4 regions of the Thalassotalea montiporae genome follow, and region 4 is predicted to be linked to each of the others. Evidence: predicted binding sites of a transcription regulator. Region 4 holds the regulator's gene; each other region holds the start of a gene.
The links. Region 4 encodes sigma-54, which starts transcription at its own class of promoters, with help from an activator protein. Its sites were predicted from a motif close to GTTGGCACGNNNNTNGNNT; they were not measured.

Region 1 (3,201 bases), 500 kb from region 4:
TATACCTGCGCCATCATCACCAGCCATCTGCATAGACTGATGCAACATCTGTTCCAACTCTGGCGCCAATGTTATGACAGGCACTTCATTTGCCGAACCGACCATGTCTTGAATGATAAATTTACGAAGCGTAATTCGCACTGCAGCCGTTAATACTTCTGGGTCTTGGCTCTTCGGACCATACTCTACTAGTGTCTGAATAATGCTGCGCATATCACGCACTGCAACACCTTCGTTCATTAAGTTTTGTAGCACTTTAACAACGGTGCCAAGTGGCAGAACGTCAGGAATTAGTCCTTCAACAAGTTTCGGATAATTCTGGCCTAGACGGTCGAGTAAGTTTTGCACTTCTTCGTGACCAATAAGCTGTGACGCATTGTTACTTAAGATTTGGCTCAAGTGTGTAGCCAGTACCGTAGCCGCATCTACCACAGTGTAACCAAGCGATTGCGCTTGTTCCCGTTGATTCTGCTTGATCCATACAGCATCTAAGCCGAAAGCAGGGTCTTTCGTCGGAATTCCGTCAAGTTGTCCAAATACCTGGCCGGGGTTAATTGCCAAGTCATGATCATGGCGAATTTCCGCTTCACCTACCGCAACCCCCATTAATGAAATTTGATAAGTGTTTGGCTCTAGGTCCAAGTTATCGCGAATATGCACTGCCGGCACAAGGAAACCAAACTCTTGCGAAAGTTTCTTTCTGACCCCTTTAATGCGATTGAGTAACTCACCACCTTGTGCTTTGTCCACCAACGGAATTAAGCGATAACCAATTTCTAGCCCAATTACATCAACATGGTTTACATCATCCCAGCTTAAATCTTTCGTTTCTTCTTCTTTTTGTTGAGTTTGTACTTGCTCTTCTTGGGCTTTCTGCTGAGCCTCATCCGCTTTTTTCGCTTTCAGTTTTTCACCGAAGTAAGCAATACCGGCAATTAATGCTGCAAACGTTAAAAACGCAAAATGCGGCATACCAGGGACAATCCCCATAACGAACATGACGCTAGCCGCAATATACAGTGAACGGGCTTGACCTAACTGACTGCTGACCTGCTTGCCCATTTCTTCAGAGGTATTTTGGCGGGTAACCACGATTGCAGTGCCTACTGAAAGCAATAAGCCCGGAATCTGTGCAACTAAGCCATCACCAATCGTTAGTAAGGTGTAGATCTCAACAGCAGCATCAAAGCTTAAGTCATGCTGCACCATGCCGATGACTAGGCCACCAATGATGTTAATGAAAAGAATTAAAATACCTGCTATCGCATCACCTTTTACGAACTTACTGGCACCATCCATCGAACCATAGAAATCTGCTTCACTGGTGATTTCTTGGCGGCGTTCACGTGCTTGGTCTTGCGTGATAAAGCCAGCATTAAGGTCGGCGTCGATAGCCATTTGTTTACCTGGCATAGCATCTAGGGTAAAACGCGCCGTTACTTCAGAAATACGACCCGCACCTTTAGTGACTACAACAAAGTTAATGATGATCAAAATTAGGAAGACCACTAAACCGACCGCGTAGTTACCACCAATAACAACCGAACCAAACGCTTCAATGACTGCCCCAGCAGCATCAGGCCCCTCATGACCTTCCAGCAGCACCACGCGCGTACTTGCCACGTTTAATGACAACCGAAGGATAGTCGCAATCAACAATACCGATGGGAATGCGCCAAAATCTAGCGGCTTTAAGGTATAAACCGTAATCAGCAACACCACGAGTGATAAAGCAATGTTAAATGAAAAAAGTACATCCAATAGCATGGCAGGCATTGGCAGTACTATCATGCCAAGTGCGGCCATTACTAAGAAAGGCGTACCTAAGCCAGAAAGGTGGTTTACTTTACTTTTGTCAAATTGAGGGAGTTTCGCTAATAACTGCATTTCTAATTAGTGATAAAGTTTTGACGATTACGGGATACTACCGTTTAAGCAATAAGTAAGCCAGCTAGCTCAGGCTCTAACTAAACTATTAGATAACTAAAGGCGATAACTAAAGCTATTACTGAAACAATAGCTTAAATTGCTACTTAAACTATTCTTGCGGTATCAATATCGATAATCGTCTGGGATTGGAAGGTTTTTAGCCAATGGCACTGGGCGGCGGCCTTTGCCAGAGCGGTGTGCTCTTAACTGAAAAATAAAAGCCAGAACTTGTGCTACCGCCGCAAACAGAGCCTCAGGTATTTCTTCGTTAACTTCTGCGGTGTAATACAAAGAACGCGCTAACGCAGGCGATTGCAGAATTTCAACACCATGCTCTTTTGCTATAGTGCGTATGTGTATCGCCATTTGGTCTGCACCTTTGGCAATCATCATCGGTGCGCCGCCTTGTTCGGTGTCATATTTTAATGCGACCGAGTAATGAGTTGGGTTAGTAATTACCACGTCAGCTTGTGGCACATCTTGCATCATACGGCGTTGCGACATCTCATACTGCGCCCTGCGGATACGCCCTTTAATTTCTGGGCTACCCTCAGTGTTTTTCATTTCATCTTTAACTTCTTGTTTAGTCATTTTGAGCTGGCGGGTGTGATTCCAAACTTGATATGGCGCATCAATGGCAGCAATGATACCCAATGAACAGGCCAAAACTAAGAACATCCACAAGAGCATCTCAACCGCGTGACCAAAGTTACTCGGCGCTGACTCTAAACTTAAGCTGATGATTTCTTCAAAGAGAACGGTGAGTAAGGTTATCGCAACAAAAAAGACAACAAAGAACTTAAGCAGTGATTTAATCAGCTCAACCCCGGCTTGTACGCCTAGCATTCGCTTAAAGCCTTGCAGTGGTGAAAGCTTACTAGCCTTGGGCGCCATTGCCTCCCAGGAAAAATTCATACCGCCTAACAAGGTGTTTCCAACAAAGGCTGCGAGCGTGATAATCGCAAAAATCCATAACATTGGGTACATCACACCGGCGAAAACCTCACCAACGATGTTAAAAATATTCTGAGTATCCATTACCTCTTCGCGAGTAAAGGTAAACATGCGCTTCATCATTTGTGACAAGCTAAGCACTAACGAATCACCGACCATCAACAACGCAACCGCACTGCTGATTAACACGAACATAGTGCCTAAATCTTTCGAGCGAGGGATTTGCCCTTTCTGTCGAGCCTCCGACAGTTTTTTCGCCGTCGGCTCTTCACTGCGTTCGCCTGAGTCTGAATCTGCCATGGTTACCAGTTACCCATC
Region 2 (3,201 bases), 440 kb from region 4:
AAGGCTAAGCGAAATCAGCTTAGTAAGTTAATTCAATAAAAGATTTCCAAGAGGTGAAACTATGACTTTCAATGTAGCACTAAGTGGCTTAAACGCTGCCCAAAAAGATTTAGATGTAACGTCAAATAACATCGCCAATGTTAACACCACAGGTTTTAAAGAGTCTCGCGCTGAGTTTGTCGATGTATTTGCAACATCGCTATTGGCAGCAGGTAATACAAAAGCCGGTGATGGTGTACTTACCTCAGAAGTGGCACAGCAATTTTCCCAAGGTAGTATACGTTTTACCAACAACGCGCTGGATTTGGCGATTACAGGTAACGGTTTCTTCGCGACAGTGCCTGAATTGAGTAGTTTAGAGCGCTCTTATACGCGTGCTGGTGAATTCAAGTTAAATTCAGATAACTTTATTGTTAATTCGCAGGGTGGTCACCTATTAGGCTTCCCCGTTAACAGTGATGGCTCTTCATCTTCTGTTGCGCTAAGTACCGCTTCACCGATACAAATTCCGACAGCTTCGGGTTCTCCAATGCAGAGTCGCGAGGTCGATATTCGCATGAACTTGCCAGCAGGCGATCCGGTTATTGCGGCGGCATTTGATATTACCGATCCTCTGACGTATAACCACTCCACGTCGGTAACCGTATTTGACAGTTTAGGTGATAGCCATGTTATGACCTATTACTTTAAAAAATCAGCGGCTAATGAGTGGGATGTCTATACTGCTGTTGATGGTAACCAAGTTGCCATTAACGACCCTTCGCCAACTGGTGTGGGTGAAGATAATTCTACGCCACCTACGACTCCAACCGGTGCGGGTATACCAGCTGGTGCAGCACGCTTGTATTTTTCTGCCGGCGGCGAATTTAAAGGTCAGTTTCCCGATACATTAATCACTAACACATTGGGTGCAGGTATTTTAACTAATGGTGCAGATCCGACACAGACAATTACCATTGACTTTAATTTAGATACAACAGGCGGTAACCCTAACGAGCCTACGCAATTTGCTGCGGGCTTTGAAGTTACATCACTAGAACAAGATGGTTTAGCGGTTGGCCGATTAACAGGTCTTGATATTGACGACGATGGTTTAATTCGTGCCACCTACTCAAATGGTACTTCAGAGCCGCTTGCGCGAGTTGCTCTAGTTAGCTTTGCCAATAACCAAGGATTGACACAAGTCGGTGGAACCTCTTGGAAAGAAAGTTTAACTTCGGGTGAGGCATTAGCAGGTGAAGCCGGCTCAGGTACATTTGGTACGATTAACTCATCGGCACTTGAGCAGTCGAACGTAAACTTAACCGCCGAGCTTATCGATTTGATTTCCGCTCAGCGTAACTTCCAAGCGAACTCTCGTTCACTAGAAGTTGATAACCAGCTAAACCAAACAATTTTGCAGATTCGATAGTCTACTAGCAGATTTATTAAACAATTATCTAGCTTTGTTTATCAAGCCCCAAGTTTTATTGGGGCTTTGTTTTGATTTCTATTTTTTACGCCTACTTTATAATTCACGCCTTCTTCTTTGTACTGTCGCTTTACACTTCAAATTCTCTTCTGATTTTCTTTTTATCGGTAAGTTGGTATTTCTGGCACTTTATTTGCTTTTACTAGTTTAAGAATATTGAACTAACAGATATGCAACGTTGATCGGAGTCCACAATGGATAAAATGCTCTATGTCGCAATGAGCGGTGCAAAGCAAAATATGCACGCTTTAGCGGTTACAGCGAACAACCTCGCAAACGCCAAGACTACTGGCTTTAAAGCCGATTTAGCGCAAGCTAGAACCATGCAGGCTTTTGGTGAAGGGTTGCCAACTCGGGTGTTTTCCATGACTGAACGTGCCAGCCAAAATTTTGGCGGCGGTTCAATTCAAACCACTGGACGTGATCTTGACGTTGCCATTCAAGGTGATGGTTGGTTAGCAGTACAAACGCCAGATGGTGGCGAAGCTTATACCCGAGCTGGTCATTTAAAGTTAACTGAAACGGGCGGCCTAGAAACCAGCAATGGTGATTTATTGATTGGTGACGCCGGACCGATTTTTTTACCGCTTCCGGTTAACAATATTCATATTTCCGGTGATGGAACAATTTCCGTTCAGCCAGAAGGTGCGCCAGCTAACGCACAAGAAGAAGTTGGCCGTATCAAGATGGTTAACCCAGATGTACGAGACATTGAAAAGGGTAATGACGGCTTGTTTCGTCGTAAAGACGGCAATAATGAGCCAGCGGATGTAACCGTGCAACTAGCAAGCGGTGCGCTTGAAGCCAGTAACGTTAACCCTGTTAATGAAATGACCGACATGATTGCGTTGCAGCGTCAATTTGAAATGCAACTGAAACTAATGAAAACAGCAGAAGAAATTGATTCAGCAAGTTCTTCGTTATTGCGTGCTTTCTAATTTATTTTTTCGAGGTGAAGTATGAACCCAGCATTGTGGATTAGTAAAACTGGCTTAGATGCGCAAACAAAAGATATTGCTGTTATCTCCAATAACTTAGCGAACGCGAGTACTGTTGGCTTTAAGAAAAGTCGCGCAGTATTCGAAGACCTGCTGTATCAAACAATTAATCAGCCGGGTGGTCGTAGTGCTCAAGACACTGAATTACCATCGGGTTTAATGTTAGGTGCCGGTGCCAAAGTGGTTGCAACGCAAAAAATTCATACCCAAGGGGATATGATTACCACAGACAATTCATTGGATTTAATGATTCAAGGTGACGGCTTCTTCGAAGTTTTACTACCAGATGGTACTTCGTCATATACCCGTAATGGTCAATTTACGATGGACGAAGAAGGCAACATTGTTACCCCTGGTGCCGGCTATCCATTACAGCCACAAATTACAATTCCAGATGATGCGCTTGAGATTAATGTCTCGCAAGACGGTGAAGTTTCGGTACGAATTCAAGGACAGGCTGACAACGCCGTTGTTGGTCAAATTAACACCGTCAACTTTATCAACCCAACTGGTTTAGAGCCGATTGGTCAGAACTTATTTACTGAAACAGCTGTTAGTGGTGCGCCAGCGCAAGGTGTGCCAGGTTTGGAAGGTTACGGCATGATAGTGCAAGGAGCGCTTGAAACGTCAAATGTAAATACCACGGAAGAGTTGGTTAACCTGATTGAGAGCCAACGGGTTTACGAAATGAATTCAAAAGTAATTTCAGCGGTCGATCAAATGCTGAGTTAC
Region 3 (3,201 bases), on a different contig from region 4:
TTCACGCATTTTTACCGACTGTGGAATATAGTCAGCAATAACCGGGTATCCTTCCTCAATCAGCTCTTGAATAATGAGGCCCGGTAAATTGGCATTCACCATATACTGGTTGGCAATAATACCTTCTACGTGCAAATTTTCGTTATGATCTTCTTTAATCTCTTGAATTTGCTGCTGCAAGCTATACAGGCCCTGACGCGCAAAGTCGTCACAATCGATAGGAATTAAACAACTATCTGCCGCAATTAAAGCAGACAGGCTGTAAAAATTCAGCGCAGGTGGTGTGTCAATGTAAATACGGTCAAAATCATCACGTAAAGTCGCTAGTGCATCGCGTAATTTATAGATTTTGTGACGACTATCGAGTTCACTTTCAAGCTCTTTAATTCGCTCAGAGCCACGGATAATAAACAAGTTCTCGTAACTCGTTGGTTGGCAATACTCAATGATAGGACGTTTGCGTAAATGAAAGGTAATGGTCTGTTCAAATAGCGCTGCGATAGAGTCATCGTCGCTAATATCAAGTGCTGATAAATAAGAAGAGGTATTGCACTGAGTATCAAGGTCTATCACTAAGGTACGTAAACCACTTGCAGCCGACATCGCGGCAAGATTAACAGCAAGGCTTGATTTACCTACCCCACCCTTTTTATTAAAAAGCACTCGGATCATGAATTTCCCTATCAACTCTTTGTAAGTAGTAACAATTAATACTTACTCACGTTAACAAATAATAAGCAACCTCGCTATGCCGAAAAGGACTAAATAAGTTCAACTATTGCTGACAATAACTAGAGTAACAGAGCGGTGGCGGTGGTTTTATTGAAACAACCGAGTGACTAGCTGATCTGCTTGATAGCTCAAGACAAATCAGCATTCACACTATTAGCCTGACAATGGTTTAGCGGCGAGATTTACGCACCGCGACACCAAGTAAAACTAAACCAAGCAATGCTAAAGTATCTGGCTCTGGAATTTCAGCACTGTTTGGACGGCCAGCTAAGCTCGAAAAGCGTGCCGTTTGACTCTCGGTATAAAAGCCAACATGGCCAGCGGTAAAGCTATTATCGGTAAATGACTGCTCTACACCACCTAAGCTAAATGAAATTTCCTCACCTGAACGTGAAACGCTAAAGCGATAATTAACATCATCCTGCCAAAACAATTCCTGCTCGAACAAAGTGCTTGAAACACCATCGACTTCTTTAACTAAAAACAGACCACTAGAAACGGAGAACCGGCCGTCAGCACGATCACCACGATCGTTTAAGCCACCTTGCTCCCAACCCAAGCGATAGTGATTTCGCTCGTCTTGCCAGCCAAACACAACACCGAGAATATCGTCATCATCAAATAAATCCGATGTCGGCGTCATAAAGCCACTAAATACAAAATCACCATCAAAAATGAAATCACTAATTAAAGCGCCATTGGCATTGTTATTTTGTATTGCTTGATTGCCATTTGCACTGGTAATACCTTGCGAGCCACCACGCGCAGGAGATTCTGCCAATGTCCACAAACTGGTATCAATAATAATATTGGCTTGCGCATTAGTAAAAATTAGGAATAGAGATAAAAATGAAAGGCTTTTAATAGACTTCAACATGCTACAACCTAAAACAAGTTAATTAAAAGATAAAACAATAATGTTTTCTATGTTAAACAAATAGTTAGCTTGCTTAACATGATAGTTAACATGTGCTTAAGCAAAAACAACACCATTATAAAAAACTCCTAATTATCATAGAGTTAAAGTTCATCCTTTTTCTCAACAAAAGAAAGTGTTAAATAATCTGACACTTACTAGTAATTATTTACTGTTCAATAAGTTAAAGAGTTAGAAGCCAGATATCAGCCAGCTACCACCTAAGAAAAACAGCCGCCTTGAGTGAAGAGCACTATACTTAATAGACAGCACTTAAAGTAAAGCACGTAAACCAAAACAAAGCTCCCGAGTCAAAGCAGGGCATGACCTTCAGCTAAGTATTATTAAATAAGCTAGCTGACTTTTGCCGTAACATCGCCTGACCAAATAGGCTGGAGATCAGGGCGTGTTGAGCTTTCGAGGTTGAATTTTGTTCAATCTAAACGCTTTCTGATCGCGGCGCTCGTTTTGTCGCATAGTTGTTCTATGTAAAAAGCGAGCAACAATGAGCAGGAGGCGTTTAGATGAACCCAATCAATTAAAACAAAAGGGCAGCGTATGTTTGAGTTTTCTACTTTGTTGGCACTTATTTATGGAGAATGACTACACTGCACAAGTGCCGCCTTGTATAAAACCCAAACAGACTGCTGCAAAAACAACCCTGAAAGATCAACACGCCCTAATACCAACAACAAGTGTTCAAACCAACATTAGTGGAAGGCTTTCGACATTGCGCACCATGAGTTATCGCTCAATAATCATACTATTGTCAGTGTTTTTTACACTGCCCGTTATTGTGTTTGCCCAAGACACTGTTTCACATGTCGAAGATTCTGTAATTACCGCATCGGTATCGCCAGATTTTCCCAAAGGTTTACACGCCAAATATATGCGCTATCTCGGCCAAAAGCTCAACGTTAAAGTCAATATCAAACCTATGCCATTGGCGCGGCGAATCAAGGAGCTTGAGAAAGGCACTATCGATATCATTATTCTCAACTACCGAGAAAACCCAGCACTCACCTTTTTGCAACCCGCCTACAGCCCAATTACCGAATATCTGTTCGTCAATCACGACGACAAAGATACAATCACCAATTACCGACAGCTTATCAACGCTGCCATTGGCTTAAATACAGGCTCAGAAGTCTTCCCAATATTTGACAACGATAAGGCATCCAAAAAAATCACGGTTAATACGCTAGAACAAAAAATATTGCTGCTGAAGCACAATCGCATTGATGGTTTTTTTCATACGAATCTGAGCACTAAGGCGGTACTGCAACAAATGGGTTTAACTGAAGATATAGTCAAGTCTACTTGGCAGCCTCAATACTTGAGAAAGCAATCACATTTTGTCATTTCTCCAAATTCAAAGCTTTTTCATCGCAAAGTTGAGTTGGAGAAGATTATCGAGCAAGGAGTTGCTAATGACGAGTTTCTTGAAATTCGGCGAGTTCACTACAAAGCTACCAACAATTAGTGATCCCAAAAAGCGTAGTCTTCTTGTTGGAACAATCAGTACATGCGCTTAATAACAAAAACGCCCCTTT
Region 4 (3,201 bases):
GTTAATCAACTCGTAAAGCTCATGATTACTAGTACATTTACGAATTTTTTTATTGATTTGTTTGTTGCTCAGCAGCTTAGCAATACTTTGCAGTGTGGATAAGTGATCTTTACAACAGTCTTCAGGCACAAATAACGCCACGAAGATATCAACAGCGCGGTTATCAATCGCATCAAACGCCACTGGCTGTTCAGTGGTCATCAGTACTGCCACAACTTGATTCGTGCCAGTAAGGCGACCGTGTGGTATTGCAATACCATTGCCAATGCCTGTGCTGCCCATTTTTTCACGAGCCAGCAAACTTTGCAGCAATTCAAATGTTGAGTGTTCAGGAATGTGACTAGTTGCAATACTGCAAATTTGCTCGAGGATTTTCTTTTTGCTTGACAGTGGGACTGCACAGGATGTGCAGTCCTCGGTTAGTATATCTTGCAGCTTCATAGTTTAATGCTGAGTAATTTTACCTTTGTATTTAAGGATTTGGCGGTCAAGTTTATCAATGAGCGAGTCAATTGATGCGTACATGTCTTGATTTTGTGCTGAGGCGTGAACCTCTGTGCCGTTGAGGTGAACTGTCGCCTCGGCTTTTTGGTTTAATTTTTCTACGGTAAGAACGACGTATACATTGTTGATGTGATCGAAATGTCGCTCCAGCTTTGCAAACTTAGTGTTAACGAAATCGCGTAATGAATCTGTCACTTCTACGTGGTGGCCTGATAAATTAATTTGCATAAGCTTTATTCCTCATTGCTTGAATACTTAAAGTAGACTTTTTCTTTGATTTGACGGTGGAATAGATAAGGACTCTCGGTACTTAGCTATTGTCCGTCGCGCAACATTAATCCCTTGCTCTGCTAATAGTTCCGCCATTTTGCTATCACTTAATGGTTTCGATGGAGTTTCTGCTGAGACAAGCTTTTTAATTAATGCTCTGATAGCAGTAGATGAACATTCCCCCCCATTTTCCGTACTAACATGACTAGAAAAGAAGTACTTTAATTCGAAAATACCTCTAGGCGTGTGCATGAACTTTTGCGTGGTTACACGCGATATGGTTGACTCATGCATATCAACCGCTTCTGCGATGTCGTTTAACACCATCGGGCGCATCGCTTCTGGCCCGTATTCAAAAAAGCCTTGCTGACGCTGAACAATACAGTTTGACACTTTCAGCAGCGTTTCGTTGCGGCTTTCTAAACTTTTAATGAACCATTTGGCTTCTTGCAGGTTTGAACGGATAAACTGATTATCGTCCGATGACTTCATACTTTTGGTCATCGCTGCGTATTGCTGATTAATTGATAATCTTGGTGCTGTACTTGGATTAAGCTCAACCACCCAGCGACCATTTTTCTTTTCCACAGAAACATCTGGGATAACGTACTGATCATCACCTTGCACTACCGCATCACCAGGTCTTGGGTTTAATGATTGGATCAGGCGCAGTGCCTCGCGCAGCTGGTCTTCCTTGAGCTTGGTTTTTCGCATTATTTGACGATAGTCACGATTACCCAATAAATCAATGTGCTCGCTAATGATCAGCTTACTTTCTGCTAAATACGGTGTGTCGTTATCAAACTGATTCAATTGAATCAATAAACATTCAGGAATAGAGCGCGCTGCCACCCCAATAGGATCGAACATATTAATACGCTTTAATACCGCTTCAACTTCATCAAGTTCAACTTCTTCAAGACCTAGACTTTCCAAAATATCTTCGGCAGAAACAGTTAGGTAACCAGCATCGTCAACGGCATCGATAATTGCCATAGCAATGGCTTCATCGGTTTCACTAAAGGGTGTTAGCTCCATTTGCCAGCGCAAGTGGTCTTGAATAGAATCGGTGGTTTCACCTTGATAAACGTAGTCATCACTGCCTGCAGTGCCAATGCCTGAGCTACTTACACCTGCACTAAATGACTCATCCCAAGTGGTATCAATACTCAACTCTTCTGGAATGTCATTTTTTTCCATCGCCTCGGTAGTGCTGACTTCATCAGCGGTAGGCATAGCATCTTCAGAACCATCTGTTGTCACCTGCTCAGTCGTTGCCGTAGCAGAATAAGCATCGTCAATAGACTCGCTGTCACTACTTTCCGATGAGGCACTCGCCGACTCATCCACTTCAAGCAGTGGATTGCTTTCCAGCGCTTCTTGAATCTCTTGTTGAAGGTCTAATGTTGATAATTGTAGTAACTTGATAGCCTGCTGAAGTTGCGGCGTCATCGTAAGTTGCTGACCAATTTTTAACTGCAATGATGGACGCATTTAAGTCTAACGGTTTCCTTTTGTTGTGTTCTTTTATTCAAGTAAAACGCTAATGATTTAACTATAGCGTGAATTGCTCACCTAGGTATACATCTCTTACTTGCTGATTCGCCAAAATTTGTTCTGAATCACCTTCAGCGATTAATTCTCCGTGACTAACGATATATGCATGCTCACACACATCAAGTGTTTCGCGAACATTGTGGTCAGTGATCAAAACGCCAATGCCACGTTGCTTTAAATGCAAAATAATCTTTTTAATATCGCCAACTGAAATTGGGTCAACACCGGCAAAAGGTTCATCTAGCAAAATAAACAATGGGTCGGCTGCTAACGCTCTGGCAATCTCAACACGACGACGTTCACCACCCGATAAACTCATGCCCGTATTATCTCTTATATGGCCGATATTGAATTCTTCAATAAGCAATTCGAGTTTTTCTTCACGCTCAACTTCCGTTAAGTCTTTGCGTGTTTGCAAGATCGCCATGATGTTTTGATAAACCGTCAGTTTGCGAAAAATAGACGCTTCTTGCGGCAAATAGCCAATACCGCGACGCGCGCGCTCATGCATAGGCAACAAAGTTAAATCATCTGCCCCTAAAGTGATTTCACCGCTATCGTTCGGCACTAAGCCAACAATCATATAAAACGACGTGGTTTTACCCGCACCATTAGGGCCAAGTAAACCCACAATTTGTCCAGTACTGACCGACAAGCTGACATTTTTAACAACCTGTCGACCTTTATAAGCTTTTGCTAAGCCAGACGCGGTAAGTGTTACTTCTTGTGTCATCGGCTATTTATCACTTTTTGCTTTAGGTTTTAAAATGGTGGTTACCGACTGGTTACTGCCACCCTCTGCTTCCAATTGTTCAGTTAGCGTGTTGTATACGATTTTCTCACCGCTAACTTCACTACCAGCTTGCGTCA

Region 1: flhA (flagellar biosynthesis protein FlhA) is a predicted target of sigma-54. The motif match lies at 1,934-1,952, and genes of this name have one in related genera.
Region 2: flgF (flagellar basal-body rod protein FlgF) is a predicted target of sigma-54. The motif match lies at 1,592-1,610, and genes of this name have one in related genera.
Region 3: ACSLUR_RS07945 (PEP-CTERM sorting domain-containing protein) is a predicted target of sigma-54. The motif match lies at 1,845-1,863, and genes of this name have one in related genera.

The regions. Positions count from the first base shown of each region.
Region 1 covers NZ_JBQRUO010000001.1:978,936-982,136, reverse strand. The annotation lists gene flhA (flagellar biosynthesis protein FlhA) at 1-1,887, opposite strand, end outside; gene flhB (flagellar biosynthesis protein FlhB) at 2,053-3,183, opposite strand.
Region 2 covers NZ_JBQRUO010000001.1:923,930-927,130, forward strand. The annotation lists gene ACSLUR_RS03980 (flagellar hook assembly protein FlgD) at 1-8, shown strand, start outside; gene flgE (flagellar hook protein FlgE) at 62-1,411, shown strand; gene flgF (flagellar basal-body rod protein FlgF) at 1,666-2,409, shown strand; gene flgG (flagellar basal-body rod protein FlgG) at 2,431-3,201, shown strand, end outside.
Region 3 covers NZ_JBQRUO010000002.1:305,531-308,731, forward strand. The annotation lists gene ACSLUR_RS07940 (ParA family protein) at 1-672, opposite strand, end outside; gene ACSLUR_RS07945 (PEP-CTERM sorting domain-containing protein) at 902-1,609, opposite strand; gene ACSLUR_RS07950 (substrate-binding periplasmic protein) at 2,241-3,131, shown strand.
Region 4 covers NZ_JBQRUO010000001.1:483,860-487,060, reverse strand. The annotation lists gene ptsN (PTS IIA-like nitrogen regulatory protein PtsN) at 1-441, opposite strand, end outside; gene hpf (ribosome hibernation promoting factor) at 445-732, opposite strand; gene ACSLUR_RS02005 (RNA polymerase factor sigma-54) at 760-2,268, opposite strand; gene lptB (LPS export ABC transporter ATP-binding protein) at 2,330-3,064, opposite strand; gene lptA (lipopolysaccharide transport periplasmic protein LptA) at 3,068-3,201, opposite strand, start outside.